3 regions of the Actinoplanes sp. NPDC024001 genome follow, and region 1 is predicted to be linked to each of the others. Evidence: riboswitches for the same ligand, from Rfam matches in the RefSeq annotation. Region 1 holds a riboswitch; each other region holds the start of a gene.

What was found. A riboswitch is a leader RNA that binds a small molecule or an ion and turns the genes downstream of it on or off. The one in region 1 is predicted to bind cyclic di-AMP.
Region 2: it holds a riboswitch for cyclic di-AMP, as region 1 does, so the genes downstream of both, AB0F81_RS28730 (C40 family peptidase) here and AB0F81_RS19020 (transglycosylase family protein) in region 1, are expected to answer to the same signal.
Region 3: it holds a riboswitch for cyclic di-AMP, as region 1 does, so the genes downstream of both, AB0F81_RS23865 (hypothetical protein) here and AB0F81_RS19020 (transglycosylase family protein) in region 1, are expected to answer to the same signal.

What each region holds. Positions count from the first base shown of each region.
Region 1 is NZ_JBEZZB010000044.1:9,611-19,371, forward strand. Features, by position in the region: gene AB0F81_RS18995 (aspartate/glutamate racemase family protein) at 1-751, opposite strand, end outside; gene AB0F81_RS19000 (crosslink repair DNA glycosylase YcaQ family protein) at 799-1,893, opposite strand; gene AB0F81_RS19005 (GNAT family N-acetyltransferase) at 1,913-2,518, opposite strand; gene AB0F81_RS19010 (class I SAM-dependent methyltransferase) at 2,744-3,346, shown strand; gene AB0F81_RS19015 (saccharopine dehydrogenase NADP-binding domain-containing protein) at 3,365-4,603, opposite strand; cyclic di-AMP (ydaO/yuaA leader) riboswitch at 4,831-4,979, shown strand; gene AB0F81_RS19020 (transglycosylase family protein) at 4,978-5,538, shown strand; gene AB0F81_RS19025 (nuclear transport factor 2 family protein) at 5,584-5,931, opposite strand; gene AB0F81_RS19030 (LysR family transcriptional regulator) at 6,023-6,895, shown strand; gene AB0F81_RS19035 (SAM-dependent methyltransferase) at 7,133-7,906, shown strand; gene AB0F81_RS19040 (helix-turn-helix transcriptional regulator) at 8,088-8,273, shown strand; gene AB0F81_RS19045 (DUF5753 domain-containing protein) at 8,424-8,960, shown strand; tRNA gene AB0F81_RS19050 (tRNA-Arg) at 9,096-9,171, shown strand; gene AB0F81_RS19055 (DUF2690 domain-containing protein) at 9,194-9,658, opposite strand.
Region 2 is NZ_JBEZZB010000082.1:19,597-29,357, reverse strand. Features, by position in the region: gene AB0F81_RS28735 (MurT ligase domain-containing protein) at 1-922, opposite strand, end outside; cyclic di-AMP (ydaO/yuaA leader) riboswitch at 1,303-1,490, shown strand; gene AB0F81_RS28730 (C40 family peptidase) at 1,530-2,312, shown strand; gene AB0F81_RS28725 (IS256 family transposase) at 2,909-4,171, opposite strand; gene mraZ (division/cell wall cluster transcriptional repressor MraZ) at 5,773-6,204, shown strand; gene rsmH (16S rRNA (cytosine(1402)-N(4))-methyltransferase RsmH) at 6,435-7,490, shown strand; gene AB0F81_RS28710 (hypothetical protein) at 7,684-8,478, shown strand; gene AB0F81_RS28705 (penicillin-binding transpeptidase domain-containing protein) at 8,484-9,761, shown strand, end outside.
Region 3 is NZ_JBEZZB010000061.1:29,471-39,231, forward strand. Features, by position in the region: gene AB0F81_RS23820 (cysteine dioxygenase family protein) at 1-15, shown strand, start outside; gene AB0F81_RS23825 (rhodanese-like domain-containing protein) at 12-428, shown strand; gene AB0F81_RS23830 (hypothetical protein) at 416-979, opposite strand; gene AB0F81_RS23835 (AAA family ATPase) at 983-2,080, opposite strand; gene pnuC (nicotinamide riboside transporter PnuC) at 2,077-2,703, opposite strand; gene AB0F81_RS23845 (Atu4866 domain-containing protein) at 2,745-3,125, opposite strand; gene AB0F81_RS23850 (TetR/AcrR family transcriptional regulator) at 3,246-3,851, opposite strand; gene AB0F81_RS23855 (ABC transporter permease) at 4,040-4,936, shown strand; gene AB0F81_RS23860 (ABC transporter ATP-binding protein) at 4,929-5,702, shown strand; gene AB0F81_RS23865 (hypothetical protein) at 5,728-6,795, opposite strand; cyclic di-AMP (ydaO/yuaA leader) riboswitch at 6,794-6,930, opposite strand; cyclic di-AMP (ydaO/yuaA leader) riboswitch at 7,138-7,271, shown strand; gene AB0F81_RS23870 (hypothetical protein) at 7,280-8,311, shown strand; gene AB0F81_RS23875 (glycoside hydrolase family 65 protein) at 8,384-9,761, opposite strand, start outside.

The DNA of each region.
Region 1 (9,761 bases):
GCCGGTGATCGTCTGTTATTCGTGCGCGCCTGCTGCCGTGCGTGCTGGTCGTGCGTGTAGCTGCCGGCTGCCCGAGCGAGTGGTGTCCGGAGCGGCGTGCGGTGCCCTCCGGGCCGCCTCTCATCGCGGTTACTGCCGCGGTCACCGCTGAGCGTGGACTGGTGAGCACGGGAAGATCGTCGAGCAGGGCTGCGGCCGGCGTCATGCTGGCTTGCGCCAGGACAAGCACGTCTACATCGGACGCCAGCTTCCGGGCTTGCTCCGCGATCTCCGCGTGATAGCGATCCAGGTCGCCGCTCTCGAAGTGCTGCCATGCGGAGAAACAGCGCCCCACAACGAGCTGTACCTCAATGCCGGCCCGGGCTGCGCTTTCCCGGAACAGATCCAACGTCGGTTCCAGAGTGGACTCGGTGGTGACCAGCACCCCGATTCGCGGCCCGGCGGCCACGGCGGCATCGGCCATCGGGCGGTCCGCGCGCAGCACCGGAACCGCAACTGCGGCGGTCTCCGCGACCGCGCCGATCGTGGAGCAGGTGCAGACGATCAGGTCAGCGCCGTCGGCCGCAAGCTCGTCAAGCCGCTCCCGGACACGCCCGGCGATCTCCGGAGTCAGTCCGCCGGCCTGCGCGTCGGCCAACAACCCCGCATCGACCAGATGCCGAGCCTCAATCTCGGGTGCCACCTCGGCGACAATCCGCCCGAACGTCGCGATGTGCACATCCGCGGTATGCAGAAACCCGATCGTGGCCATGCCGCAGTCTCCCAAGTCAGTTACCCGCAGTGCTGCCCCGGCCCTGCTCACTCCCAGGAGACGGCCGCGTCGGGGACGCCCCGGGCGCGGGCCACCTCGGCGGCCTCGCTGTCGACGCGTTTGCGCTGTGCCGCGCTCAGCGTGCCGAACGCGGTGACGGCCAGGTCCACGCGTTTGCGGCCGGCCATGCGGGCCCGCCACACGCCGGCGATGTCGCCGTCGACCAGGAGGACGCCCGGATTGCCCAGCGGGCGCCACACCTCTTTCTGGCGATCCCGCCCGGGCAACAGCAGGTCGCGGTCGCGGGCCTGCAGCAGCGGATCCATGCCGGGCAACCAGCGCACACCGGGTGGCGTCTCGGCCGTTTCCAGGTCGGCGACCTGTGGCTCCGGCACCCAGGCGGCCCGCCCGTCCACCCGGACCTCGACCAGCTCGGCCGGCCACACCTTGCGGATCTCGGCGGTGGAACTGCCCAGATATTTCGCCACCTCGGCGGGCGTCGCCGGGCCGAGGAACCGCAGGTAGGTCTCGATCATCCGGTCGATCCCGGCGTTCGCCGAGGGCATCGGTGGAGCGTCCGGAATCGGGCCGAGCAGGGCGTCGCGGCCCCGGGAGAGCACCTCGACACCACCGGCCAGCCCGGCGTGCTGCCAGACGTTGCCGGCGATGTGCCGGGCCTTGCAGCCGCGGCAGTCATAGGTCAGCTCGGGCGGAACCCGGCGGCTCACCTCGGTGCTCGCCGCCCCGCGTGGCATCGGCTCGGTCACCACCGCACGGAAGGCCTCGGCGGTCACGGTGAACGCGCGGATGCCCATCGGCCACCCGTCGGGAATCTGCGCGCTGTTGATCCGCGCGCTGGCGTCGGCGTCGGTGAGCGGCCAGAGCTGACGCACCAGCGCGGCCAGGTCGGAGCGCCGGTGCAGGTGGGGCGCACCGCGGGCGGCCCAGACGCTGATCAGCCGATCGTCCTCCGGCTCGGCGCTGGTCCGCGCGGTGAGCGCGACCCGCGCGGAACCCGGCGTGTACTCCTGGATGCCGAGATCCAGTGACGGAAGGTCAGCCGGCCGCGCAGCCGCGCGGTCGGCCAGGCCCAAGGCGCGCACCCGGAACGCCATGACGCGCGCACGATCCACGTTGATCATCGGAGCTCCCCGAGTCGACTTACCGGCGACCGTACCGCCGGGCTGCGACATTTCCGCGGCGTTCCGGGCGGGTGCCGGAGCGCCCGTCGACGAATTCCCACGTCTCCAGGGAGATCGGTCCGTAAGGGCCCTCCTGCCGGATGGGCGCCTCACCGGTCAGCCAGTAACCACACCGTCGCGCCACCGACGTGCTCGCCGTGTTCCCCGGGTCGATACGCAGGAGCAGCCGGCGCAGGCGGAGCGTGCCACACGCGTACCCGGAAAGGGTGGCCAGCGCGGCCGAGGCGAGGCCGCGCCGCCGGTAGGGCCGGCCCACCAGATAGCCGAGCTCCGCCTCGCGGAGGTCGGTGTTGACGCCGAAGAGCAACACCTCCCCGAGCGGCCGCCCACCGTCGGCGGTGATGGCGAGCTGAATGCGGCTGCCGTTGGTGCGGCCGTGATAGGCACGCTTGAGATAGGCGAGGCCGGACTCGGCGTCGAACGGTGACGGCATCGGCGTCCAGCGCGCGATCTCCGGTTCGTCCAGCAGAGCGACCAGGTCGTCCAGATCGTCGGGCCGCCACTCACGCAGGACGATGCCGGTTCCCGTCAACCTCAGCGGATAGGGCAGAGGACTGGCGGTCACGTCAGAATCCTGCCCGTATGGACCTGGTTGGTGCCAGTAGCGCTCGATATGAAGGCCTGAACATTTCCTTGGCCGTCTCGGGTCGGATCCCTGATACCGGTCTTGAGCTGCTGAGGTTCGAGGGGATGCCGGAGGCTTTGCCGCCTTTGCCAGATCTTCGGCAGGCAGGCGAGGGGCGGCACGCAGCCTGCTGAAGGGCACCGCGCCGGTAGGCATGATCGGGGCATGTCGGATCGTCACAGCACGGCACATTGGGCCGGATACAACGCCCGCCAGAGCACGCGCGCCGTGCGGGAGTTGTGCCGGCGGGCCATGAGCCTGGCCGGACCCGGTGCCGGGCGCACCGCGATCGACCTCGGCTGCGGGGCCGGCCGGGAGACGCGGGCGCTGCTTGACGACGGCTGGCATGTCCTGGCGATCGACAGCGAGCCGGGCACCGAGGCCCGCCTGCTGCGGACCGTCGGTGGGCGGCATCCCGCACTGACGGTTCGGACGTGCGGCTTCGAGAACGTGTCCGAGTTGCCCGGCGCCGACCTCGTTTATGCCGGCTATGCCCTGCCTTTCCAGCCCCGCCCGTCGTTCGAGAAGCTGTGGACGGTGATCCGCTCCGCTGTCCGGCCCGGCGGCCGGGCAGCGGTGAACGTCTTCGGCGTGCACGACTCCTGGGCCGGCGACCCCACCATGACGTTCCTCGACGGTGCCGAGGCACGCGCACTCGCCGACGGTTGGGAGATCGAGCACTGGCATGAGGAGGACGCGCCCGGCCCGGCGTTCAGCGGACCGAAGCACTGGCACGTCTTCGACCTGATCGCCCGCCGCCTCGCATGACAGCCGGTCGGGCGCGCGTCAGAGCTTGCTTGCGGTGATCTCCATGCCGGCCGCGCGGAGCCGATCCACCAGGGCGTCGCCGATGCCGGTGGCGGGGGTGAGCACGCCACCCTCGGACGGCGGCAGCTTCTCCCGGTCGAAGGCCAGGGCCAGGGCGGACTCGCCGAGCATGACGGCGGTGGCGGCATAGCCGGGGTCGCCCTTGGCGCGGAAGCGTGCGGTGTAGCGCGCGCCCTCCGTGGTGGTGGTGAACAGGTCCATGGTGAAGTGGCCGTTGCGCTGCGTGCTCTCGCTCGGGCCGGTGCCCGGTTTCGGCAGGACCTTGTCGAGCAAGAAGCGGGTGGGCGGCAGCGCCAGCCCGACGACCAGGCCGTTCAGCGCGACCTTGGTGCCGAGGGCCAGCACCGGGGAGAGCGGGGAAGCGCCGACACTCATGGCCTCGCGGTAGCGGAAGCGGCGACCGTAGGCCCAATCTCGCAGGGCGTTGCTGCGCCGGACAATCCGGGTGTTGTAGGACGCCATGACGAACGGGGCCAGGTGGCCGCGCAGGCGCGGGTCCACTTCGGAAGCGGGGAGCGTGAACATGTCCGGCTGGCGACCGAGATCCGGTTCGGCGGCGCGGTCGGGACTCAACGAGTACGGACTGGCGCCCACCTTGCGCAACCGGCGGTCCTTCTTCATCACGTCGACCTGGTTGCGCATCGAGTCGATCGTCCCGCCGCTGATCCCGCCGCGCATGGAGGTCACCACCAGCGTGGTGTCGGTGAGCTCGCCGGCACCGTCTGCCTGGACGCGCTGATGCAGCACGTGGACGCCGATGTCGGACGGAATCGAGTCGAACCCGCAGGAGTGCACGATTCGTGCCCCGGTGCGCCGGGCGATCTCGTGGTTCTCGTCGATGCTGTCCCGGGCGAAAAGGACCTCACCGGTGAGATCCACGTAGTCCGTGCCGGCCTCGGCGCACGCACGCGCGAGAACCCGGCCGTACTTCGCATAAGGACCGACCGTGGTGATGACGACGCGGGTGCGAGCGGCCATCGTGGCCAGCGCGGCTGCATCGGCCGCGTCCGCAACGATGATCGGCCAGTCGACGCCGAGCCGGGCACGGACGGATTCCAGTTTCTCCGCTGAGCGCCCGGCCAGTGCGATCCGGGTGCCCTTCGGTGCGTGGCCGGCGAGATGCCGTGCTACCAGGACACCGACGAACCCCGTGGCACCGTAGACGATCACGTCCAAGTCGCGCGCTCCATCGCTCATGGCTGCCGATTGTGCCCCCTCGGTGGAGGGTCCGCAGCACTCGTTACCGATCAGTAGTGATGGCACGAAAATCTGCTGAGTTATTCACACAAAGGAAGATCAAAGCGGCTAATTTGTGGGAACAAGGTCACCGGTCCCGCTTTCAGGCATGGCCAGCCTCGTCGGGCGGTGACCACCGTCGGCAGTCCGCGATGGCGGACTCCGTGGCCGGAACGCCGAGTCCTGCCGCCGACCACGGATCGAAACCCAACGGCATGGAGCGGGGGACCCACAAGTTCCTCGGCGCTCAGGCGCCTCGGGGTGAAGCCGCCACTGGCGGCCGGGCACCTCTGCCCGAACCCGACAGCTGACCTCGCAGGCGTGGAGGACAACTCATGGTTCAGATCAACAAGCGGTTCCACCGTGCACTCGGCATGGTCGCCGCCGGCCTCGCCGGCACCGTGGGACTGCTCGCTCCTGCCGCGCCCGCCCAGGCTGCAAGCGTGAACTGGGACGCCATCGCACGATGCGAATCCGGTGGCAATTGGCGCATCAACACCGGCAACGGCTATTACGGCGGCCTTCAGTTCAGCCGCAGCACGTGGCGTGCTTACGGCGGCACGAAGTTCGCAACCACGGCCAACCGGGCCACCAAATCCGAACAGATCCTGATCGCTGAGCGGGTGCTCCGCGGGCAGGGAATCGGTGCCTGGCCGCATTGCGGCAGGCGCAACGCATACAAGCCGAGCGCGACCGCGAAGGCCACCCAGCGCAAGGCCACACCACGCGTGACGAACAGTGCGTCTCGCACGCACGTGGTGCGCCCCGGGGACACCCTCGCGGGCATCGCCGACCGTTATGACGTGAGCGGTGGGTGGCAGGCCCTCTATCGGGCGAATGACGGGATCCTGACCAGCCCGCACCGCCTTTACGCAGGTCAGCGACTCGCGATCTGAACACGGGTTTCCGGCCGTCCCGTCGCGGGACGGCCGGAACCGACCTCAGTGGACATCCGGCCGGACGAACTCCGGCTGGTCGAGCACGCGCAGCCAGGAACCGTCGGGCTGACGCCGCACCACCTGCGCACGTGCCCCCGAGCCGTCCCTGGGCGGAGTGGAGGTCAGTGCCAGGTCGCCGCTCATCAGGGTGGGCAGGGGCTGCTCCGGCTCGAACTGCGGCATCTGGGGCAGCAACTGCTCCCAGAGCTGCTGGATCGCCTTGCGCCCGCGTGTCTGGCTGCCCGGTGGGAAGGCCATCACCGCCTCCTCCTCGTAGAGCTCGGCGAGCCCCTCGGCGTCCTTGGCGTTGGCGCGCTCGACGAACAGCCGGGTCAGATCCTCGGGTCGCAATGCCTTCTCTCGATCGGTCATGCGTCCAGCCTTCCGTGAGGGGAATGACAAGTCCAACGCATAGTTCTCATGGCTACTACAATCGACAGTCATGGATCTGCGGCAGCTCGAGTACTTCGTCGCGGTCGCGGAGACCGCCAACTTCACCCGCGCGGCCGAGCGAGTGCACATCACCCAGTCCGGTGTGAGCGCCCAGATCAAGGCGCTGGAGCACGAGCTCGGCGCCCGTCTGTTCGACCGGACCGGGCGCACCGCGCGGCTCACCGAAGCCGGCTCGGCCGCCCTGCGCCACGCCCGCGCGGCGCTCGATGCGACCGCTGACCTGCGCGACGCGATCGACGACGTGAACGGCCTGATCCGCGGTCGGCTCACCCTCGGCATGGTGATCGGATGCGAGGTCGCGCCGCTCTTCGACGCGCTCGCCGCCTTCCACCGCGAGCACCCCGACATCGAGCTGGAGCTGGTCGAGGCGAACTCCGACCAGTTGGTCGCCGGCGTGCGCTCCGGCAGCCTCGACCTGGCCCTGGTCGGCCTGGCCGGCGAGCCACCGGAACACCTGGCCACTCACGTGATCGCCAGCGAGCGGCTGGTGGCGCTGACGCCGTCCGACAGCGAATTGGCCCATAGTGGCCGTCTCTCGGTGACCGCACTCTCGGCGTACCCGATCATCTCGCTGCCGGTGGGAACCGGCATCCGCAACGTGCTCGACCAGGCCCGCGCCGCGCTCGGCATCGGCCCGGCGGTCGCCCTGGTGGCGACCTCGCCGGACACCGTCGCCGGCCTCGCCCGGCGAGGCCTCGGCGTCGCCGTGCTCAGCGAATCGATGGCCGGCGCCTACCCCGAGCTGACGGCGATCCCGATCGATGGGATCGAGATCCCAGCGCTGCTCGCGCTGGTCTGGCAGGAACGCAGCAGCCCGGCCTTGGCCGCCTTCCTGCGGCACTGCCGGGCCGCTTTCCACTGACATTTCGGTACGGAGGGCAAGCTTTTCTGGAGCGAATCAAGAAAACTGCCGGCCTGGAAAACGGCACCGCCACTGGGCTAGCGCCTAGCTGGGCAAGCGACTAGGGTCGCAGTTGTGGGTGGGTTCGAGTGTCGCCCGACGCCGACCCTCAACCAGATTGGTTCCCATGAAGCTGGTGGCCGTAGAATCCCTCTTCAGTTCGATGTCAGTCTCGCCTTCCTGCGAAGGATGTTGTAGATGACCAAGCCGAACATCGACACGACCAAGCCGAGCAGTGCACGAGTCTGGAATTACATTCTGGGCGGCCGGGACAACTTCGAAATCGATCGCATGGTCGGCGATCAAGTCCGAAAGTCGTTTCCGGCCATTGTGGAGGTCGCGCAGGAGCAGCGGAAGTTCCTCGTGCGCGCGGTCGGCTATCTCGTCGAGGCGGGGATCAGGCAGTTCCTGGACATCGGCACCGGCTTGCCAACCGCGAACAATACGCACGAGGTCGCGCAGCGTCTGGCGCCCACCTCAAAGGTGGTTTACGTCGACAACGACCCGCTCGTCCTCGCGCACGCGCGAGCTCTTCTGGACAGTAGCCCCGAGGGCGCCACCGACTATGTCGACTCCGATGTCGAGAACCCGGCCAGGATCGTGGCCGAGGCCGGCCGCACCCTGAACTTCGACGAGCCTGTCGGGATCACCATGCTCGGCATCCTGGGCAATGTCGCGGACTATGCGCAGGCCCGTTCCATCGTCGATCATCTGCTCCACGAGGTGCCTTCTGGCAGCTTCCTTGCCGTCTCCGATGGCACCAACACCAGCAAGGCGATCATTGAGGGGCAGCGGATCGCCAATCAGAGCGGTCATCCCTATCATCTGCGCAGCCCGGAGGAGATCACCGGATATTTCACCGGGCTTGACCTGGTGGAACCCGGTGTGGTTTCCATACCGCACTGGCGGCCGGGGCCTGGTCCGGTGCGTTCCGCCTTGGACGGCTACTGCGGTGTCGGGCGTAAGCCCTAGGTGACGAGAAGATCCGACAATCGACCTTGCCCTGCGTCGGGAGCCTCGGCACCATACGCGGCGTGCCTGACAAGAAGAAACCGACACCGCGCTTGGGCTGGGCCTCAACCTGACCCGAGCCGCCCCTTCGGGCGTGGCGCGCTGAACGCAGTCTCTCATTCCGACGTCGTGAGGGAATGACGTGCCATCCACAACGCCGTCGCCGGACAGTAGTGGGCGGCCGAGCGACGCCTACCAGATCCTCGGGCGGAAGCTTCGTGCGCTGCGGGAGTCCTGCGGCTTGACCCAGGAGGCCGCAGCGCGGCACATCGGAGCGTCGGCGTCAAAGGTGAGCCGGCTGGAGAATGGGCGAGTCGGCCAGAAGTAGTCCGATCTGGACAGCCTCCTGACCCTGTACGGGGTAGCGGACAACAATGACCGGCTTGCTTTCCTGGAGAGCAGCTACCGTCTGCGGGAACCCCGGTGGTGGAATTCCTACAGCAGCGACCTCCCGGAATGGTACTGCTCCTACCTGGTCCTGGAGTCGGCAGCGAAATACATCTGGACGTACGAAGTACGATTCGTTCCCGGGCTGCTGCAGTCCAGGCCGTATGCGGAGGCGGTGATCCGGTCTGCCCATCGGGACGAAGAGCAGGCGTGCCGGCTGGTCGACGTGCGCATGCGGCGGCAGCAGATGCTGTTGCAGCGAGGGACACCCAAACTCTGGGCGATCGTCGAATATGCGGCCCTGGACGACGGGCTCGGCGATCGTGGCGTCATGCAGGACCAAATCGACTTTCTGATCTGGGCCTCCAAGCGCCCGAACGTCAAGATTCAGGTGCTGATGCCAGGTGCGGGTGGCCTTGCCTTCAGGGGCGACTCATTTTCCATCCTGCAGCTGGCGGACTCCGAGGTCGTCTACCAGGAGCACCTGGACTGCGCCCATTTCTCGGAGGGCCGCAAGGCCTCGGAGTTGTATCGGCTCGCCATGAGCGAATTGGTCATCCTTGCTGACGAGCCGAGAAAGGCGCGCAGAACACTCGAGGAGATATCGCGCCGTATCAGGACAGGCTGATCTCCTTGGCTGCCCTGCGGAGATGCGGTTTCCGCCGGCCGGGGCCTGCGCAGATCAGCCTCGTCACAGACCCGGCGTTGCGGGCTGGCAGTGGTCACCCCCGGTCGATGGTGAGTCGGGTAGCATGCCCTTCGCGCCCTCGTAGCTCAGGGGATAGAGCAACGGTTTCCTAAACCGTGTGTCGTAGGTTCGATTCCTACCGGGGGCACCACGATTCACCTGCACCAACAGGCTCAAGCAGCTTCGGTCTGGCCGGAATACCTCTTGCGGTCCATGATGGCCTCGCCCCACACCCACGACCTCATGTTGGCGTCGTTGAGCATCGGTGACAGGCAGTAGTAGGCGCCGAGGTCGTCGCTCCAGCCGGTGTGGTCGCACAGGTAGGCCTTGCCGTCGTTGACGCGCTCCACCCGCCCCCACGGGGGCGCCTCGTTGCCGTAGTAGAGGACTCGCGCCCAGACCGTACGGCAGGTGGCGCTGTAGCGGAGTTGGACGCGGGCGACGAGCCGGCCGATCTGGCCGCTGCCGGCGGGGGTGAGCAGGGTGCGTTCGCGCAGCGTCCGGATGTTGGTGCAGCCGGCCTGATCAGGCCATTCGCCGTCGTAGCGGTAGTCGTCGGCGTTGGCGGCGGTCGGCGTGAGGGTCACGCAGAGGAGGGCTGCCGCGGCGGCGGCGGTGTACTTCCAGCGAGAAATCATGGCGGGAGGATGCCATCCAAAGCCATGGATGCGCGGCCCGCCTGCGCGAAATCGTATACGATGTCGCTTCACGCGGGGGCGATGAGGCCCTGCTCCACACGGG
Region 2 (9,761 bases), on a different contig from region 1:
CCTCCAGCCAGCTGGCCGGGTTCTTGGCCAGCAGCAGGCGGATGTTGCGGCCGTCCCGGTCCACCTGGGCGTAGCGGCCGGCGATCGACGTCACCCGGGAGAGGCGGGGGAGCGCCTCTATCGGGCGGACTCCGAACTCGGCGGCGACCGCGAGCGCGGTGGCCGCGTTACCGATGTTGACCCGTCCCGGAAGCTGGAGCTTGACCAGGTGCCAGTCGCCGCGCGGGTCGATCACGCCCTCGTCCTCGACCACCCAGTTCGGGCGGGGACGGCGCAGCGGGCAGCCGGTGCACCACCACTCGCCGCCGGAGCGCTCGATCGGGTGGCCGCTCTCCGGGCAGACGAACGAGTCGTCGAGCCAGCGCTGGCCGGCGCTGAACCAGGTCACCTGCGGGCTGCTGCTGGCGGCCCAGACCACCATCGGGTCGTCCGAGTTCGCCACCACCCGGATCTCGGGGTGGCCGGCGAGCGTGGTCTTCCACAGCTGCGCCATCATCGCCACCTCCTTCGCCCGGTCGAGCTGGTCGCGGGAGAGGTTGAGCAGCGCCACCACCTTGGGCCGGGTGGAGTCGATCACCTGGGCCAGGTAGTGCTCGTCGACCTCGAGCACGGCGAACGGAGTGTGACCTTCCTTCGCCAGCGCCGAGGTGTGGCCGGTCGGCATGTTCGCGCCGAACGAGTTGGTGGCGACCCGGCCGAGCACGCCGACCGCGGCGGCGGTGAGCCGGGTGGTCGTGGTCTTGCCGTTGGTGCCGGAGACGAGCGCCACAGCCCGGCCGGACGAGAGGTGGGCCAGCAGATCCGGGTCGATCTTGAGGCCGATCCAGCCGCCGATCACCGAGCCGTCGCCGCGTCCTGCTGCCCTGGAGAGCGCTGCCGCGGTCTTCGACGCGGTGGTCGCGACCTTGGCGATGAGAGGCATCTTCCCGTCCGTCACGCCAGCGAGGGTACCGGACGCAATTGTTACGTCGAGTTGCCAGACCATCAAGATCAGCACACGGCCGCATTGTCCCCGGTCCGGGCGTTTCCGGCGAGGAACCGGGGTTGCGCCGGACTTTTTCTGTGTTCTGGTTCACCCGTAACCCTAGACGCTGCGTGTTTGGCTCATCGCTTTGCGTCGCGGCATTTGTCTCGCTGAGCTAACAAACTGGACAGTCCCCAGTGTGCCAATTACGTAGCGTGATTGTCCCCACGCTGACGATCAAGCCGGAATTCAGGTAGCAAGGTTCCGCCGGCAGCAAACGCTCGCCGGTCGCGACGAACCGGTTCACGCCGAGCCCTGCCCCGGACCGGACGACGCGACCGCCTTAAGCACCGAAAGACACAAGGCATCAGGGGGCAGGGACGGGGGACCCATTACCGGTCCGTCCCGCACCGCAGCAGTCAGGCGGCGCATTCGGGACAACCTTGGGGTGAAGCCGCTCCGGCGGCCGGGCAACCTTCCCGCCCGAACCCGACAGCTAACCTCGCAGGCGTGCCGGAGGGAATTCTCTACCGTGCACGAACACAGTTCGCGCCGGGGCCGTCGCATGTCCGTCGGTACCGGCACTGTCGCACTGTCTCTGGGTCTCTGCCTCTGCGCCGGCCAGCTGGTCGCCGCATCGCCCGCCGCGGCGTCGACGCCGACCAGCGTCGTCCCGGTCGCCGCCAGCTCGGCGGCAGCGAAGGTCAAGCCCAAGCTGAGCGCCTCGCTCAGCACCCGGAAGCTCTCCAAGGGCTCCACCCTCAAGGTCACCGCCAAGGTCATCAACCCGCGTACGGGCAAGGTCGCCAAGGGCACCGTACGGCTCCAGAGCTGGAGCAAGGGCGCGTGGCGGACCGTCGACAAGGCCACCGTCAAGAGTGGTGCGGTCAGCCTCACCATGAGGCCCAGCACGGCGGTGACCATCCGGACCTACTTCAGTGGCACCGGCTACAGCCCGGTCTCCACCAAGAAGGTCAAGGTCTCGGTCCGGCCCGGCGGCGCCGCGGTCCTCGCCGAGGCCAAGAAGCACACCGGGGCGCTGTACCTGTTCGGTGCGGCCGGCCCCAAGCGGTTCGACTGCTCCGGCTTCACGAAGTACGTCTACAAGAAGGCGGTCGGCAAGAGCCTTCCGCACAAGGCGAACTCGCAGCAGAAGTACGGCAAGGCCGTCTCCAAGGGCAACAAGCAGATCGGCGACCTGATCGTCTTCCGCAAGGGTTCGTACGGGTACCACGCCGGCATCTACGCCGGTAACGGCTACATCTACGACTCCCCGCACAGTGGTGCGCGGGTCGGCAAGCACAAGATGTGGAGCAAGAACTACGTGGTGCGCCGTCTCGTTGCGTGAGCGGTGCGCGGTCCCGCGGCTGGTTCAGCGTGCGGGACAGTAGTAAGTAAGGAAGAGGAACTACGCCTGTGGGGCACGACCCGGTTCGGGTCGTGCCCCACAGGCGTTCCCGGGGTTGATCCGTCGTCGCTTGTTCCGGCCGGGCCGCTGTCCCTCTGCTGAGCGCTGCCGGCCAGCCGCGTCGCGGCTCCGCCCGCCGCCGGGGTGGGCGGCGGCGCCGTCCAGGAGCAGATCCGCAAGGACGCCCGACCGCGGACCCCGCTCCGGGCTCCTGCCATCACATCGGCTGCCGGTCACCCGATCACCTTCCCCGCTCCTCTTACCTCTTACCGCCGCCTCGCTCGCGTCCCCGCGACCATCTACGACCACCTGCCTTCCCCCTGCCTCCGGCCGACAGCAGCACCGCTCCGAGCAACGGTGGATCCCGCTTGGCTGACAGCCAGCGTCGTCTCCGGCCGGCCGAGGCAACTCTCAGGCGCAGCCGGGCGGACCGGCTGGCGGTCAGCGTCGTTTCCGGCTGGCCGGGGCGACTCTTGGGCGCGGCTGGGTGGGCCGGCGGGATTGTCAAGATAACGGTGTAACTCGATCTATATGGGTTAGTTGCGGCCTGCGGTGAGGCGGCCGTCGAAGGCGAGGTCGAAGGCGTTGAGGGCGGGTTTCCAACGGGTGATCCAGCGGCGGCGGCCGGCGCCGGTCGGGTCCAAGGCCATCACGGCGAGGTAGACGCATTTCAACGCGGCCTGTTCGTTCGGGAAGTGCCCGCGGGCCCGCACGGCCCGCCGGATCCGGGCGTTCACGCTCTCGATCGCGTTCGTCGAGCAGACGACTTTGCGGATCTCGGTGTCGAAGGCCAGGAACGGCACGAACTCGGCCCAGGCGTTCTCCCACAGCCTGACGATCGCCGGATACTTCTCGCCCCAGACCTCGGCGAACTCCAGAAACCGCTGTTCGGCAGCGGCCTCGGTGGGTGCGGTGTAGATCGGCTTCAACGCCTTGGCGATCGCGTCCCGGTGCTGACGCGACGCGTATTTGAACGAGTTCCTGAGCAGGTGCACCACGCAGGTTTGCACCACCGTCCGTGGCCAGACGGTGTTGATCGCATCGGGCAGGCCGGTCAGGCCGTCGCAGACAGCCATCAGCACGTCCTCGGCGCCGCGGTTCTTCAACTCGGTGCACACGCTCAGCCAGAACTTGGCGCCCTCACCGCCGTCGCCGGCCCACAACCCGAGGATGTCGCGGGTGCCTTCGGCGGTCACGGCCAGGGCCACGTAGATCGGCCGGTTGGCGACCTTGCCGTCACGGACCTTGACGTTGATCGCGTCCAGGAACACCACCGGATACACGCGGTCCAGGGGCCGGTTCTGCCACTCGGCCATGCCGTCCATCACCTTGTCGGTGATCGTGGAGATCGTCTGCCGCGACACCTCGGCGCCATACACCTCGGCCAGATGCGCGCTGATCTCCCCGGTCGTCAGACCCTTCGCCGACAGCGACAGCACCATGTCCTCGACACCGGTCAGCCGGCGCTGCCGCTTGCGGACGATCTGCGGCTCGAACGAGCCGTCCCGGTCGCGGGGCACGGTGATCTCGACCGGGCCGACATCGGTCAGCACCGTCTTGGCCCGCACACCGTTACGCGAGTTCCCGCCGTCCTTGCCGGCCGGATCGTGTTTGTCATAGCCGAGGTGATCGGTGATCTCCCCGTCCAGGGCGGCCTCGATCACCCGTTTGGTCAGGTGCTGCAGCAGACCGCCTTCGCCGGTCAGCTGCAAGCCCGCAGCGCGGGCCTGCTCCACCAGCCGGCCGACCAACTCGGCGTCCACACCCTCCGGCGCCGCCGGATCCTTCTTCTTGGCCACCGCCGAAGTATCCACGGCGGCATCGATCGTCATGGTCATCAGGTGTCTCCTTGATCAGGAGTTACACCGTTATTCGTACAGTCCCGGGCCGGCTGGCGGTCAGTGTCGTTTCCGGCTGGCCGGGGCGACTCTTGGGCGCGGCTGGGTGGGCCGGCTGGCGGTCAGTGTCGTTTCCGGCTGGCCGGGGCGACTCTTGGGCGCGGCTGGGTGGGCCGGCTGGCGGTCAGCGTCGTCTCAGGCCGGCCGGGGCAACTCTCAGGCGCGGCCGGGTGGACCGGCTGGCGGGCTGACGGTCAGTGTCGGTTCGGATTGGCCGAAGCTAGTCCCGGGTGCAGCTGGAGGAATCGGCTGGCCGCCAGGGCTGTCTGCAGGCGTTCGAACAGCGCTGAGAGCCAGCTGACCAAGATCGGCATGCGCTCACGAGCGGGCGCTCCCCGGCAGTATCGGCGAGCGTCCTTGTCGCTGGCGATCATTCCTTCCACAGGCTGAGGGTGCGATCATGCCGCCTGCTCCGGGGCCGGCGGGCACCTGCCGAACCACCATGAGCGGCACCTAGGGAGTTGATCTCGACACTCGGCGAACGGCTGGGCGCGCTCGGCCGTCGGTGAGGCGGGTATTGAGCTGCTGGTTGGGTGGGTGAGCGACGGCTGGGTGTGCTCGGCCGTCGGCGAGGTAGGTGTTGGGGCGCTGGTTGGAGGTGGGGGCGACGGCCGGGCCTGATCGGCCGTCGGCGAGGCACCTGACGGAAGCGGGGTTCGGCCGGCTGGTGGTTGCGTGGCCGGGGGCGAGAGAACAGGCGTAAGCGTCGGCCGGGTTGTGGCAGGCGCGCGCGGTGCGCTGTGGGCGGGCTCGTTGGTTTGGGCGATCGGCTGAGCGAGGGGCGATGGTGGTCCCTGCCGTGCGGTGCCTCCGTGGGGGGAGGTGCGGGCCCTCCATGCCGGGAAGACGTGTGGTGCCTCCTGTTAGGGAAGCGCTGTACCTTCCTGCCGGAAGAGCGGGCTGTGCCTTCCTGCCGGAAGAGCGGGCTGTGCCTTCCTGCGGGGAAGAGCGGGCTGTGCCTTCCTGCGGGGAAGAGCGGGCTGTGCCTTCCTGCGGGGAAGAGCGGGCTGTGCCTTCCTGCGGGGAAGAGCGAGCGGTGCCTTCCTGGAGGGAAGAGCGGGCTGTGCCTTCCTGCCGGGGAGAGCTGAGCGGACAGGAGAGAGGCGGGCGCGCGGCCGACGCGCAACAGGACAGCGTCACTCGCTGCAGCGCTCCACTTTCCTCCCCCGGAGCGCTCCACTTCCCTCCCCGCAAGCGCGCGAACGGCTGTGAGCAGCCTCGGAACGGGGACATTTCCGCCCGGCCGAGCTCGATGTCGGAAACCGGACCGGGTCGATCATGGCTGGGCCCTCCACTCAGCGCCACCCTCCGTGAACTGCGGTTTCGTGCGCGAAAACGGCTCGTGAGCGGGCCCATTCGGGTTGCAGGTGGAGGGAAGTGGAGTAGAGTGGGGCTCAGTGGCAGGACCGAGGAATTTTGCACCGAAGCCTGCCGGCCCGAGTTGAGAGGCGGACCGACTCCACCGCGAAGGAGCGGACGCCACGGCAAGGGGGGAAGGGCCGATGTTCCTCGGCACGCACACCCCGCGCCTGGACGAGAAGGGCCGGCTGATCCTTCCGGCGAAGTTCCGTGATGAGCTGGCGGGAGGTGTCGTGATCACGAAGGGGCAGGAGCGCTGTCTTTACGTGTTCCCGATGCCGGAGTTCCAGCGCATCGCCGGTCAGCTGCGCGAGGCGCCGGTGACGAACAAGGCCGCCCGGGCTTACGGCCGGGTGTTCTTCGCCAGCGCGCACGACGAGGTGCCCGACAAGCAGGGCCGGGTGACGATCCCGGCGCACCTGCGGGAGTACGCGAGTCTCGGGCGCGACCTCGTCGTGATCGGGGCCAGCACACGGGTCGAGATCTGGGACAAGCAGTCCTGGGACGACTACCTCTCGGCGAGCGAGGAAGAGTTCGCCGACATCGAGGAGGGGGTGCTGCCCGGCGGACTGTAAGGCGTGGCACTCGGTGGGCCGCTGGAAATCCGGCCCGGACGCCACTGCCGCCGTACTGCGAGATCTCCAGCCGCTCCCGCTCCTGGCGCCTCTTCCCCGGCGCCAGGCGCGTGTCCGGGGCCGGGTGACACCGGCACGGGACATGAGCGGATGGGGATCTGGCGGTACGGATGGGCGACCGGGCCGGAACGGCAACTGTAGAACCGGGTGAAACGCGGGCGGGTAAGGCAATGGGGGTCGACATGGGGGAGCCGCGGGGCGTACACGTTCCGGTGCTGCTCGAGCGGTGCCTCGAGCTGCTCGCTCCCGCGCTGGAGCTGCCGGGCGCCGTCCATGTCGATTTCACGCTGGGTCTCGGCGGGCACGCCGAGGCGGTGCTCGAGCGTCACCCTGACGTGATCCTGATCGGACTCGACCGGGACACCGAGGCTCTCGCACACGCACGCCGCAGGCTGGAGCGCTTCGCCGGCCGTACGCATCTGGTCCACGCCGTCTACCACGAGCTGCCGCGGGTTCTCGACGAGCTGGAGATCCCGGCGATCCACAGCGGACTGTTCGATCTCGGGGTTTCCTCGCTGCAGTTGGACGAGGCGGATCGCGGGTTCGCCTACGCACAGGACGCTCCGCTGGACATGCGGATGGACCAGTCGCGCGGGATGACCGCCGAGGAGATCGTCAACACGTACGAGCCGGGCGAGCTGGTGCGGGTGCTCCGGCAGTACGGCGAGGAGAAGTTCGCGCCCCGGATCGTCTCGGCGATCGTGCGGGAGCGGGCGAAGGCCCGGATCACCTCGACGGCCCGGCTCGCCGAGCTGGTGAAGGACGCGATCCCGGCCGCCGCGCGCCGAACGGGTGGAAATCCCGCAAAAAGGACTTTTCAGGCACTACGTATTGAGGTGAACGGCGAGCTCGACGTCCTCGAGTCGGCGGTTCCTCATGCTTTGGACGCGTTGGCGCCCAAGGGGCGTCTTGTGGTGATGAGTTATCAATCACTGGAGGACAGGATCGTCAAGCGCGCACTCACCGCGAGGTCGCGCAGCACCGGGCCGATCGACCTGCCGGTCGAGCTTCCCGGGACCGGTCCGACGCTGCGGCTGCTGACCAGGGGGTCGGAGCCGCCCAGCGAGGAGGAGGTGGCGGCGAACCCGAGGGCGGCCTCGGTCAAGCTGCGCGCCGTGGAACGGATCGACGAGCAGGAGCAGGGACGTAGGCACAACCAGGCACCGGGGACCGGCCGCGAACGGCCCCGGATGGCCGGGCCGGCCCGCGGTCGGAAACCCGAGTAACCCGGGGAGACAACGCGCGGGAGACGAGGGCGGTTACGCCCGGGGGCGAAACAGAGGGGGAGGGACGAGCATGAGCGAGCGGGACGACGCGCCGCGGTCGGGGGGCCGGTCGGCGCAGTCGCGCACCACGGCGGGACGGCGTGACCGTGAGGACAGCCGCGATGCGGCGACCCGGGGAACTGGCGTCCGGGGGGTGCGCCAGTTCTCCGTTCGGTCCGACACGCGCCGGTCCGGGATCCAGGACGGCAAGCTCGGACCGGACAAGCCGGGCACGCCCGGCAACCAGACGACAACCAGCCGGGGTACGCGGGGCAGCGCGCCCGCGAGCCAGGCGTCGGCCGGCCGGGGTACGCGCGGCGGAGCGTCCGGGAGCCAGGCGTCGGCGGGCCGGGGTACGCGCGGCGGGGCGCTCGGCGGGGGCAGGCAGGGCGCGTCCGGGAGCCAGGTGACGGCGGGCCGGGGTACGCGGGGCGTGCTCGGCTCGGGCAAGCAGGGCAAGACCGGAGCGGTGGAGGGAACCGCCGCGCTGGCGCTGGAGGTCACCGAGCTGGAGGTCACCGCCGCCGCGCCGCAGCCTGCGGGCCGGCCGCGGCTCTGGGTCGCGCCGCCGGCGCCGATCCGGGCGCCGCGGGCGACGTTCGCCGCCGCGGTGATCGCCGTGGTGCTGGTCGGCGTGCTCGGCATCCTGCTGATCAACACCAAGACGATGGAGCAGTCCTTCCGCCTCGACGCGCTGCGCAAGGAGAAGGTCGCCCTGGACAAGCAGCAGCAGGGGCTGGAGCAGCAGCTGATCCAGGCGTCCAACCCGGGCAACCTGCAGGCCGCGGCCCGCCGGCTGGGCCTGGTGCCGGCCGACGCGCCCGCCATGATCCGGCTGCCGGACGGGAAGATCATCCGTACGCCGACGCCCGGCCGGGGCCAGCCCGCGGTGACCGCCCAGGACGGGCTGACCAACGCCGGCACGCCGACCACGGGCACCGGGAGGTAGGCGCCGTGGCGCCGCGAGACGACGACGAGACACCGCGCCGGGGTACACCTCCCCGGCGCGGTTCGTCGCGTGAGGTTCCGGCTCCCGACGAGCGCGAGGAGGGCGCCGGGCGGCGCGGGCGCTCCGCGATCGGGGACGCCCGGGCCTACACCCCGCGCGGGCGGACCGTGGCCGAGCGGGGCCGGGCGCCGCGTTCCGGGCGCACCACCGACCCGTTCCGGCCGGCGCTGCAGGTGCTCGACGGCGGCGAGACCGGTCAGCGGGCGCGCGGGCGCAACGGGCGTCCCACGAGCCCTCCCGAGGAGCGCGAGCAGCCCCAGCGCGGCCGCCCCGCCCCCGAGCAGGACGATCGGCGGGCTCCCAGCCGTACGCAGAAGGCGCCGGAGAAGGACGACCGGCGCGCACCCAGCCGTACGCAGAAGGCGCTGGAGAAGGACGATCGGCGCGCACCCAGCCGTACCCCGAAGAGGCCTGAGAAAGACGATCGGCGCGCGGCCGAGCGTATGAAGAAGGAGCGCACGCGAGGGCCGGAGAACGGCCGGCCACCGCGCCGGCCGAGGCCGGTGCCGGCCGAGCCGCCGAAGCTCGCCAACAGCACCCGCCGCCTGCGGCTCGGCACCGTGCTGGCGCTGAGCCTGTTCGTGGCGATCGGCGTGCGGCTGGTCGTGCTGCAGGTGGCGACCTCGCCGGCCGAGGCGAAGAGCCTGCTGGACGCCCGGGCGGACCGGCTGACCACGGTCGAGCTGCCGGCGCCGCGCGGGCGCATCCTGGACCGCTCCGGCAAGGTGCTGGCGCACAGCGTCGAGGCGCGCTATGTCTACGCCGACCCGGAGAACCCGGGGCTGCAGCAGAGCATCCCGGCGACCGCCGCGCAGCTGTCGCCGCTGCTGGGCATCTCGCGCTCCGAGCTGATGGCGGACATGCAGCGCAAGAAGGTGCTCGGCGGCTGGACGCAGTTCCGCTACCTGGCGCGCGGTGTGGACATGGCCGTCGCGGACCGGATCGACGCGATGAAGCTGCCCGGCATCTACACGCACAGCGACGAGCGGCGGGACCTGCCCGGCCGGGACCTGGCGGCGAACCTGATCGGCTTCACCGGCGACGACCACCACGGTCTGGCCGGGCTGGAGGCGCGTTACGACGACCTGCTGCACGGCACCGACGGCAAACGGGTCTTCGAGACCGGCAAGGGCAACCTGAACATCCCGATCGCCGGCGGCTACGAGCAGACCACCGCCGCCAAGCCCGGCAGTTCGCTGCAGCTGACCATCGACCGTGACCTG
Region 3 (9,761 bases), on a different contig from region 1:
GGTGCACAGTGGTGACCGCGGCGCCGCCCGGCTCCCGGGGCATCGCCGAGATCCTCGCGGACGCCCGCACCCGGCTGCGGCGGCTCGGGCCGGCCGAGACCGCGGCCGCGATGCGCGACGGCGCGGTCCTGGTGGACATCCGCCCGGCCGCCCAGCGTGCCGAGTTCGGCGAGATCCCGGGCGCCGTCGTGATCGAGCGCAACGTCCTGGAGTGGCGGCTGGACCCGCGCTCGGACGCGCGCCTGCCGTTCGCGGGCGACTACGCGCTGCCGGTGATCGTCACCTGTCAGGAGGGCTACACCAGCAGCCTGGCCGCCGCCGCGCTGCAGGAGCTCGGCCTGCACCGGGCGACCGACCTGGCCGGTGGTTTCGCGGCCTGGCGGGACGCCGGCCTGCCCACCACCGGCGGCACCCGCTACAGCGGGTAGACGATGCCCGAGCGGCCGCTGTAAAGGTGCCGCGTCCCGTCCCGCTCGTGACCGCTGTTCGGCGCGTCCAGCCAGACGATGTAGGCCGCGCCCGATTCCAGACCGGTGATCGTGGCGGTCACCGAGCAGCCGGTGCCGGCCGCGACCCGCTGCCACGTGGGCTCCGGCTGCCGGCCGGAGACCAGGGCCTGCGGCACGGCGGTCACCCGGTAGTCGGAGTCGTACTGGGTCGGCCACTCGACCTTGAGCGAACCGGCGCCGGGCGTCACCTCGACCGGGATCATCACCTTCTCGGTCCGCGGCCAGATCTTGGTGCAGCTCGGGTCGGGGCTCGGCAGCGCGGCGGTGGCCTCCGGCGTGGGGCTGGGCGCCCGTCCCCGCGACGGCGTCTGGCTCGGCGTCGCCTCGCCCTCCTCGACCATCATGAAGGGCTCCCCGGCCTGCTCGGCCGCGGACGAACCGGTCGTCGAGTCGTCGAGACCCAGCGCGGCGCATCCGCCGAGCGCCAGCGAGAGGGCGGCCAGAGCGATCGCGGTCGTGGTGTGGCGCATGCTTCACGGATCGACCGGCGCGGCCACCGGCTTAGGCGTCAGCGGCGGCGAGAACCGCCAGCCGCCGGCCAGCAGCCGGTCGACCTCACCCACGGCGGTGCGCAGGCGATGCGCATAGCTTCCGGTGAGTTCGGCGTACGGAACCCCGCGCCCCACCAGCTCCTCCCGGAACCGTCCGGTCATCCAGCCGCGCAGATGCTCCCCGTCACGCAGCTCGTCGTCCTCGAACGGCACCCCGGCGTCGTCGGTCAGCAGGTAGAGGTCCGGTGTCCGGACCAGTTCCCGCACCTTCGCCGACGTGCTGCCCAGATAGCGCTCCTCCCAGACGGTGGTGGCGAAGGCGTCGGTGTCCGCGAAGAGCACCGGCGAGCCGTCCCTGGCCGCCAAGTCCTCGGCCGCGTTCTGCTCGGCCGCGACCGTGACGAAGTCGTCCCGGTCCCAGGTGACGTCGAACACGGTGGCCTCCGGGCGCGCCTTCCGCAGCTCGGCGAGTTTGCGCTCGGTCAGTTCCCGGCCGAACTCGGGCACCCACCGGGTCGCCGCCCAGACGCCGCCGCGCAGCCGGTAGTGCCGGGCCAGCGCGCGGGCCATGGTGGTGGTGCCGGTTGACTCGGCGCCGACCACGACCACCCGCCGGGCCAGCCCGCCCCGGGCGCCCGGCCCGAGGAACCGCCAGTTGCCGACCGGGTCGGCGCGGATCGCGGTCCCGGAGACCGGGACCCGGATGCGGTCCGGGTCGACGGTCACCGCCCGGGCGTGGAACCGGCGGGCCAGCTCCGCGCCGTACGCCTCGGAGGAGAAGACCGCGTCGACGCGGTCGGCGCCGGCCGCCGCCCGGAAGACCGCCATGTGCAGTTCCCACACGGCCGGGTCGTGGTAGTCGATCGGGTGGTCGTCGTGGACGCCGACGAACCGGACACCGGGGCCGTGCGCCTCCCGCAGCCATTCCAGCCGGTCGGCGAGCGGGATGCTCTCGGCCGAGGAGGGGGCCACCACCACGGTCAGCCGCTCGCAGGCCGCCGCGGCGGCCTCGATGAGCGCGTGGTGTCCCGCGTGCGGCGGGTAGAACTTCCCGACGATCAGCCCGTGCCCGTACCTCACGCCGTCACGCTCCGTCGCTGATCGCGCCACGCCCCGCGCCAGGCCCGCATACCGAGAACACACAGCGTGAGAAATGCCACATACAGAATCGCGGTCAGCCAGAGGCCCTTGTACGCGTAGAGCGGGATGTAGATCAGGTCCGCGGCGATCCAGATCCACCAGCTCTCCACCAGCTTGCGGGTCTGGCCGTAGGTGGCGAGCAGCGACAGCGCCGTGGTGAGCCCGTCGGCCAGCGGCACCGTGGACCCGGTGAGCCGGTCGAGGAAGAGCCAGAGGCCACCGGTCAGCAGCACCCCGGCCACCGCCAGGCCGATCCACTCCGTCCGGGTGGTGTGGCGGACCACCAGCCGGGTCCGGTCCGGCCCGCCGTGGAGCCAGGCCCACCAGCCGTAACAGCCGAGGATCACGTAGACGATCTGCAGCCCGGAGTCGGCGTAGAGCCCGGCGCTCCAGAAGACGACCATCAGGAGCAGCACGTTGAGGATGCCGAGCGGCCAGTTGAGGATGTGCCGGCGGACCAGGAGGCCGACGTTGACCAGGCCGGTGACGAAGCCGAGCACCTCGGCCCACGAGGTCGGAACGCCGAACGCCACCAGAGCCGGGCTGTTCAACCAATCGATCATGGGCACAGCATCGCGGCCGGGAGCCGATGGGGGAAGGCGGGCTACCCGACCGGCAGCAGCCGGTGGCCGGCCATCTCCAGTTCGCCCTCGTGAACGGTGACCGGGGTGTTGAGCCCGGAGTCGTCGTCGTGCAGCAGCACCGACGCGCCGTCGATCTGGTAGGTGCCGCGGGCCGGGCGGCGCCGGCCGGCGACCTCACCGGCATAGGTGCCGTCGGTACGCAGCTGAAGCCGGACCACCCCGTCGGGGCTGCGCCACGCGCCGGTCACCGCGGCTCCGGTCACCACCTTCGGGCGCTTCGAGAGTGGGCGCGCGCCGGGGTCGGCCGCACCACCCATGGCGATGGCGAGCAGTGCGGTGGCGTCGAGCACCGTGGCTTCGCGCACGGTCGTGTCGGGCCAGGCGTCGTCGAGAGGGGTCATCTTCTCCGGCTCCGGGGGGCGGGTCGGGGTCAGCCCATCCCTTCGGTCACCGGATCGCGGAGCCCAGGAATTCTTGAGTTGCGGACGGGTGCGGTTCGGGAAGCAGCCGGTTGCGGCCTCTCAGGCCCCGGCAGCGCCCTTCAGAGCCGCTGTCACGGCCTGGGAGAGCTTTTCCAGGTCGTCGTCCGCCAGCGGCTGCCTCGCGACCGCCAGACGCCAGTACAGCGGGCCGAGGATCAGGCTGACGGCGAGGTTCGCATCCGTACCCTCGGGCAGCTCGCCGCGAGCGACGGCCTGACCGACCAGCTTCTCGCCGACCGCCTTCTGGTGGGTGTGCAGCGCTCGCTGCAGGGTCTCGGCGATCTGCGGGTTGCGAGCGGCCTCGGCCATCAGGTCCGGGATGATCTGGGAGGCGATGCGGTGCTGCAGCGCCCGGCTCACGATCATCATCAGCAGCTCGAGATCGCCGGCGAAGCTCCCGGTGTCCGGAAGGGGCACCTTTCGCTCGGCCACGTCGGAAATGATCTCCAGGACCATCTCGAGCTTGTTGCTCCACCGCCGGTAGATCGCAGTCTTGCCGACCCCCGCGCGGCGCGCCACGGCTTCGATGGACAATCGGCCATAGCCGACTTCCGCCAACTCGTTCATGACCGCGTTGCGAATCGCCACGGTGATGTCGCCTCGGAGCACCGCCGCTCCGGCAGGTGCGCGCTTTACTGTCGCCACACGGTCACTATAACGGTACGACGTAACGGTTGCGTTCCGCCGTTTGGTCAAGTACCGTCAACAGCCACGTCGATACGAACCCGTTTCATCGATGTCGGCGGGTGCCTGTCATGCTGCTAGCTGTGTTCTCGCGCAAGTCACCGGAACCCGCTGCCTCCTACGGGCCGACAAGATCGGAGCACCACCCCATGCCAGAGACGGCGGTCGCCGACCCCGGCGCCGGGCTCTCTCTCAAGGAGATGGCCCGACGGCACGGTCTGAGCGCTTCAGGACGGCTACCCAGCCTCCTCGAGTACACGCGCGATCTGTGGTCGTACCGGCACTTCATCCAGGCGCACGCCAGCGCCAAGATGACCTCGGCGCTGGGCAACACCAAGCTCGGCATGGTGTGGCAGGTCCTCACTCCGATCATCAACGCCGCCGTGTACTACGTGATCTTCGGCGTGATCCTGGGCGGCCGGAACGGGGTGTCGAACTTCATCGCGTACCTCTGTGCCGGCGTGTTCGTCTTCGGCTTCACCCAGTCGGTGGTGCAGTCCGGCATCAACGCGATCACCGGCAACCTCGGGCTGATCCGCGCCCTGCACTTCCCGCGGGGCAGCCTGCCGCTGTCGGTCGCCCTGGTGGAGATCCGTAACTACGTCGTTGCCCTGTTCGTCCTGATGGGCATCATGCTGCTCACCGGCGAGCCGATCACCGTGCAGTGGCTCCTGATCATCCCGGTGGCGCTGCTGCACTCGGTCTTCAACACCGGCCTGGCGCTGTTCATGGCGCGGCTCGGGTCCAAGGTCCGCGACATCAAGCAGCTGACGCCGTTCATCATGCGGTTCTGGCTCTACGGGTCGGCCGTGCTCTACCCGGTGACCCTGTTCGAGAACCACCTCAGCGGCTGGCCGCTCGCCGTGGTCGAGGCGAACCCACTGCTCATCTTCATCGAGCTGACCCGGCACTCGCTGATGGAGGACGTCCCGCTGGCCGGCTCGCCGACCCTGCTGTGGATCCAGGCGGTCGTCTGGACCCTCGTCGTCGGCCTGGGTGGCTACGTGTACTTCTGGCGCGGAGAGAAGGGCTACGGCCGTGGCTGACAGCGAGCGCATCCCCACCGTCATCGCGGACAACGCCCATGTCATCTACAAGGTGCACAGCTCCGCGGCGCCCGGCAACAACAGCCCGCTGGTCAGCCTCAAGCGGCTGGTCACCAACACCAGGGCCGCTACCGTACGGGAGGTGCACGCCGTCAAGGGCGTGAGCTTCGTGGCGTACCGGGGTGAGGCGATCGGTCTGATCGGCAGCAACGGCTCCGGCAAGTCCACGCTGCTACGCGCGGTGGCCGGCCTGCTGCCGGTCGCCCGCGGCAAGATCTACGCCGCCGGGCAGCCCTCGCTGCTGGGTGTGAACGCGGCCCTGATGAACGAGCTGCCCGGTGAGCGCAACGTCGAGCTGGGCTGCCTCGCGATGGGCATGTCACCGGCCGAGGTGAAGGCGAAGAAGGACGACATCATCGAGTTCTCCGGCATCAACGAGCGGGGCGACTTCTCCTCGCTGCCGATGCGGACGTACTCCTCCGGCATGGCCGCCCGGCTGCGCTTCTCGATCGCCGCCGCCAAGCAGCACGACGTCCTGCTCATCGACGAGGCGCTGGCCACCGGTGACGCCAAGTTCCGCCGGCGCAGCGAGCAGCGGGTGCGGGAGCTTCGTGCCGAGGCCGGCACGGTCTTCCTGGTGAGCCACAGCGAGCAGTCGATCCGGGACACCTGCGACCGCTGCATCTGGCTCGAGTCGGGGCAGATCCGGGCCGACGGCGCGACCGAGGACGTGATGCGGGAGTACGAGACCTACATGCGCAAGTAGGTCCCGTACCCCCGCCCCGGCCGCGTCAGTTGACCGAGAGATGCACGTGGTTGGTGTGGTCGCTGGACGGGTCGCCACCCGCCCCGCTGTAGGACTTCCAGCCACTGCTCGGCAGCCAGATCCGGCGGTACCAGATCACGTAGAGCACCTGCAGCTCGTCGGCGTTGTTGATGAAGTACTTCGCCAGGTTGTCGCCGTACGTCTTGTCACCGCCGGTGGCGTCGCCGCCGAAGGTGTTCTTCTCGGAGGAGAAGTCGCACGCCCGGCCCTTCGGGTGCTCACCGCTGTTCTGCTCGCGGAAGCAGCGCGTGAACCGGGTGAACCCGTCCTCGCGCGCCTCCTGGTACGCGTGCAGCATGCGCGGGCTGAGGCAGCCACCGGTGGTCGGGTCGTCCTCGGTGCAGCCACTGCCGCCCGGCGCCGGGTCGGCCGACGCGCTGCCGCCGCCGCTGGAGCCGCCGCCGGAGCTGCCGCCGCTGTCGTTGTCACCGGGCTGGTCGGCGTCCTCGCCCTGGTTCGCCTCCTTGAGCGCGGTCTCGGCCTGAGCCTTCCGCTTGGCCATCACGTTGACCTGCTTCTGCTCGTCACGGATGGCCGCGTCAATGGCGATCTTGGCTTTTTGCTGGGCGTCCCGGGTGGCCTTGAGGTCGGCGATCGCCTCGTTCTGCTGAGCCGCCACGGTGGCCAGCGTCTCGGCCCGGTCCAGGAAGGTGTCGGTCGTGTTCGCGGTGATCAGGGCGGACATCGGGCCGACCCGGCCGGTGGTGTACGCCTGCTTCGCGAGCTCGTCCAGGGCCGCCTGCTGCGGGCCCAGCGCGGCGTCCAGCCGCTTGAGCTCCGCGGCCAGGTCGGCCTGCTGCTGCTTGGACTTCTTCAACTTGGCCTTGGCCTCCACGAAACCTCGGGAGGCCTCTTCCAGTTGGGTGACGAGGGACTTGGAACCGCCCTCACCGTCGTCACCGTTGTCGCCGGGGGCGGCGAGGGGGCGGGGGGCCGCGGTGGCCGGCGTCGGGGCGACGGCCAACCCGCACACGGCGATGAGCAGCGCCATCACCGCTGCTAATCGCCGCGCAGTCAGATCCTGCACAGGCATTTCCTTCCGTCGGCCGCCGGCCGGGTTAGCTGACGGGTTCGGGACGAAGGAAATCCCTACCGCATTCGCGGATTCACCCCGGAGGAAATATGGTTCCCCGGCTCGCCGCAACGGGCGATTAGGCGGCGGTCCCCGGTCGGGAACCGGATCGACCATACCGACTGCATCGACAGATCGACAGTTCTCGTACGCACGGCAATTGCCTGCACACGGCTGGTGACCTGATTACGCAATGTCGTTGTCCGGTAACACTTTTGGCGGTTCCGTGGGTCCTGATGCGCGGCGATATCTCGGGTAAACTGGCCGCCGGTCCTGCCAGGACGGCACCGCCCCCGAGTTGCCGGCAGGCCGCCGCCCAATCGCCGAAAGGTGAGCCGGGGAACCAGGTCACTGGGGTGAATCCGCGTAATGCGGTAGGGATTGCTTCCGTCCCGAACCCGTCAGCTAACTCGGTCGGCGGTGACTAGGAAGGAACTGTTGCTTGATGACCGCAAGTCCCCGCCGGTGGCTGACGTTAGCCCTGGCACCGCTCATGGCAGTTGCGTTGTTTGTGGCTCCCGCCACAATGGCGACCGCAGCGCCGGGCGGTAGCTCGCCGAGTGCTGAGGACGAGGACGACGCCCTGATGTCGGACCTGATGGAGTCGACCAACCGACGCTTCGTCAACGCCAAGGCCGCCGTCACCGCGTCCCGGAAGAACCAGAAGAAGCTGACCAGCGAGCTGGCGGCTGCCGAAGCCCGGCGCGACGTCCTCATTCCCGAGGTCAACAAGATCGCCGCGCAGCAGTACCAGACCGGCGACCTCAGCGCCGTCGGCTTCCTGCTCAACGCCAGCACGTCGTCCGACTTCATGAGCAAGGCGATCTCGCTGGAGGAGATCAACCGCCTGCACGACGGCAAGCTGCGCGAGCTGAACCAGGCGATCGCCACGGTCAGCGAGAAGAAAGCCGCGCTCGACGCCGAGGTCAAGAACGAGCAGCAGCAGCTGACCGCGCTGACCAAGCAGAAGGCCGCGGCCAACAAGCAGATCGACCTGCTGGGTGGCTCGACCGGCCTCAACCGGACCATCAACGAGGGCCTGGTCGACGCCAAGTCGAAGGAAGCGGACCCGGCTCCGCGCAACAGCAACGGCGGGTTCTCCCCCGAGGGCTGCACGGAGAAGGACGAGACCACCAGCGGCTGTGTGACCAAGCGCACCCTGCACATGTACAAGGAAGTGCGCAAGGCGGGCTTCAAACGCTTCGTGGGCTGTCACCGCAACGGCGGGCCGTTCGAGCATCCCAAGGGCCGGGCCTGCGACTGGTCGCTGCAGAAGAGCGGCTTCTCCTCGGCGGACAGCACCGACGAGATGAAGTACGGCAACAACCTGACGGCCTTCCTGGTGCGCAACGCCGACGAACTCGGCATCTACTACGTGATCTGGTACAAGCAGATCTGGTTCGCCGCCACGGGCGAATGGCGCTCGTACAGCGGGGTCAGTGACCACACTGACCACGTGCACGTCTCGATGCTCTAGCAACAGCAACCCCGACCTACGAGAACGGCCCCCGCCCTGCAGGGCGGGGGCCGTTCTCGCGTCTGGGCGCTTCTAGTGCACGGCCCGGCGCACCGGCGCCCGGCCGGCCGGCTGCGACGGCGCGGCGCCCACCGGCAGCGCCGGCGGGATCGCCATGGTCACCGGGCGCACCTGGGTGACCTCGATCTCCTTGCCGTGGTGCAGCAGGGTGAGCCGGGCCGAGCCGCCACCGTTGCGCAGCGAGTAGGTGACCTCCTCGGAGGTCACGTTCACCCGCAGCCGCAGGCCACGCCAGAGCAGCGAGAACTCCAGGTTGTTGATCCGGCTGGGCAGGCGCGGAGCGAAGCTGAGCTGGCCGTTGAAGTCACGCATGCCACCGAGGCCGGCGACCAGTGCGATCCAGGACCCGGCCAGCGACGCCACGTGCACGCCGTCCCGGGCGTTGCGGTGCAGGTCGTGCAGGTCCATCAGGGCGGCCTCGCCCAGGTAGTCGTGGGCCAGCTCCAGGTGCCCGGTCTCGGCGGCCAGCACGGCCTGGATGCAGGCCGAGAGCGACGAGTCCCGTACGGTCCGCGCGTCGTAGTAGGCGAAGTTGCGCGCCTTCTCCTCCGGCGTGAACGCGTCACCGCGGATGTACATGGCCATGACCAGGTCGGCCTGCTTGATCACCTGCTTGCGGTACAGGTCGAAGTACGGGTAGTTCAGCAGCAGCGGGTAACCCTCCGGCGGGGTGCCCTCGAAGTCCCACTCCTGCAGCCGGGTGAAGCCCTCGCACTGCTGGTGGACGCCCAGCTCCTTGTCGTACGGGATGTGCACGGCGGCCGCCGCGTCCCGCCAGGACGCCGCCTCCTCGTCGTCCACCCCGAACCGGCGGGCCAGGTCCGGATGCCGCTTGCACGCCTCGACCGCGGTCATCAGGTTCTGCTGCGCCATCAGATTGGTGTAGATGTTGTCGTTCACCACGGCGGTGTACTCGTCCGGGCCGGTGACGCCGTCGATGTGGAAACGCCCGTGCCGGTCGTGGTGACCCAGCGAGCGCCACAGCCGGGCGGTCTCCACCAGCAGCTCCAGGCCGACCTCACGCTCGAAGTCGTAGTCGCCGGTGGCCTGGACGTAACGGCGGACCGCGTCGGCGATGTCGGCGCCGATGTGGAACCCGGCCGTGCCCGCCGGCCAGTAGCCGGAGCACTCCTGGCCGCGGATGGTCCGCCACGGGAAGGCAGCGCCCTGCAGGCCGAGCGTCTGGGCCCGCTCCCGGGCCAGGTCCAGGGTCGAGTGCCGCCAGCGCAGCACGTCGGCCGCCGCGGACGGCTGGGTGTACGTCAGAGCGGGCAGGACGAACGTCTCGGCGTCCCAGAAGGTGTGGCCGTCGTAGCCGGGCCCGGTGAGGCCCTTGGAACCGATCGGGCGCTTCTCGGCCCGGGCGCCGGCCTGCAGGGTGTGGAAGAGG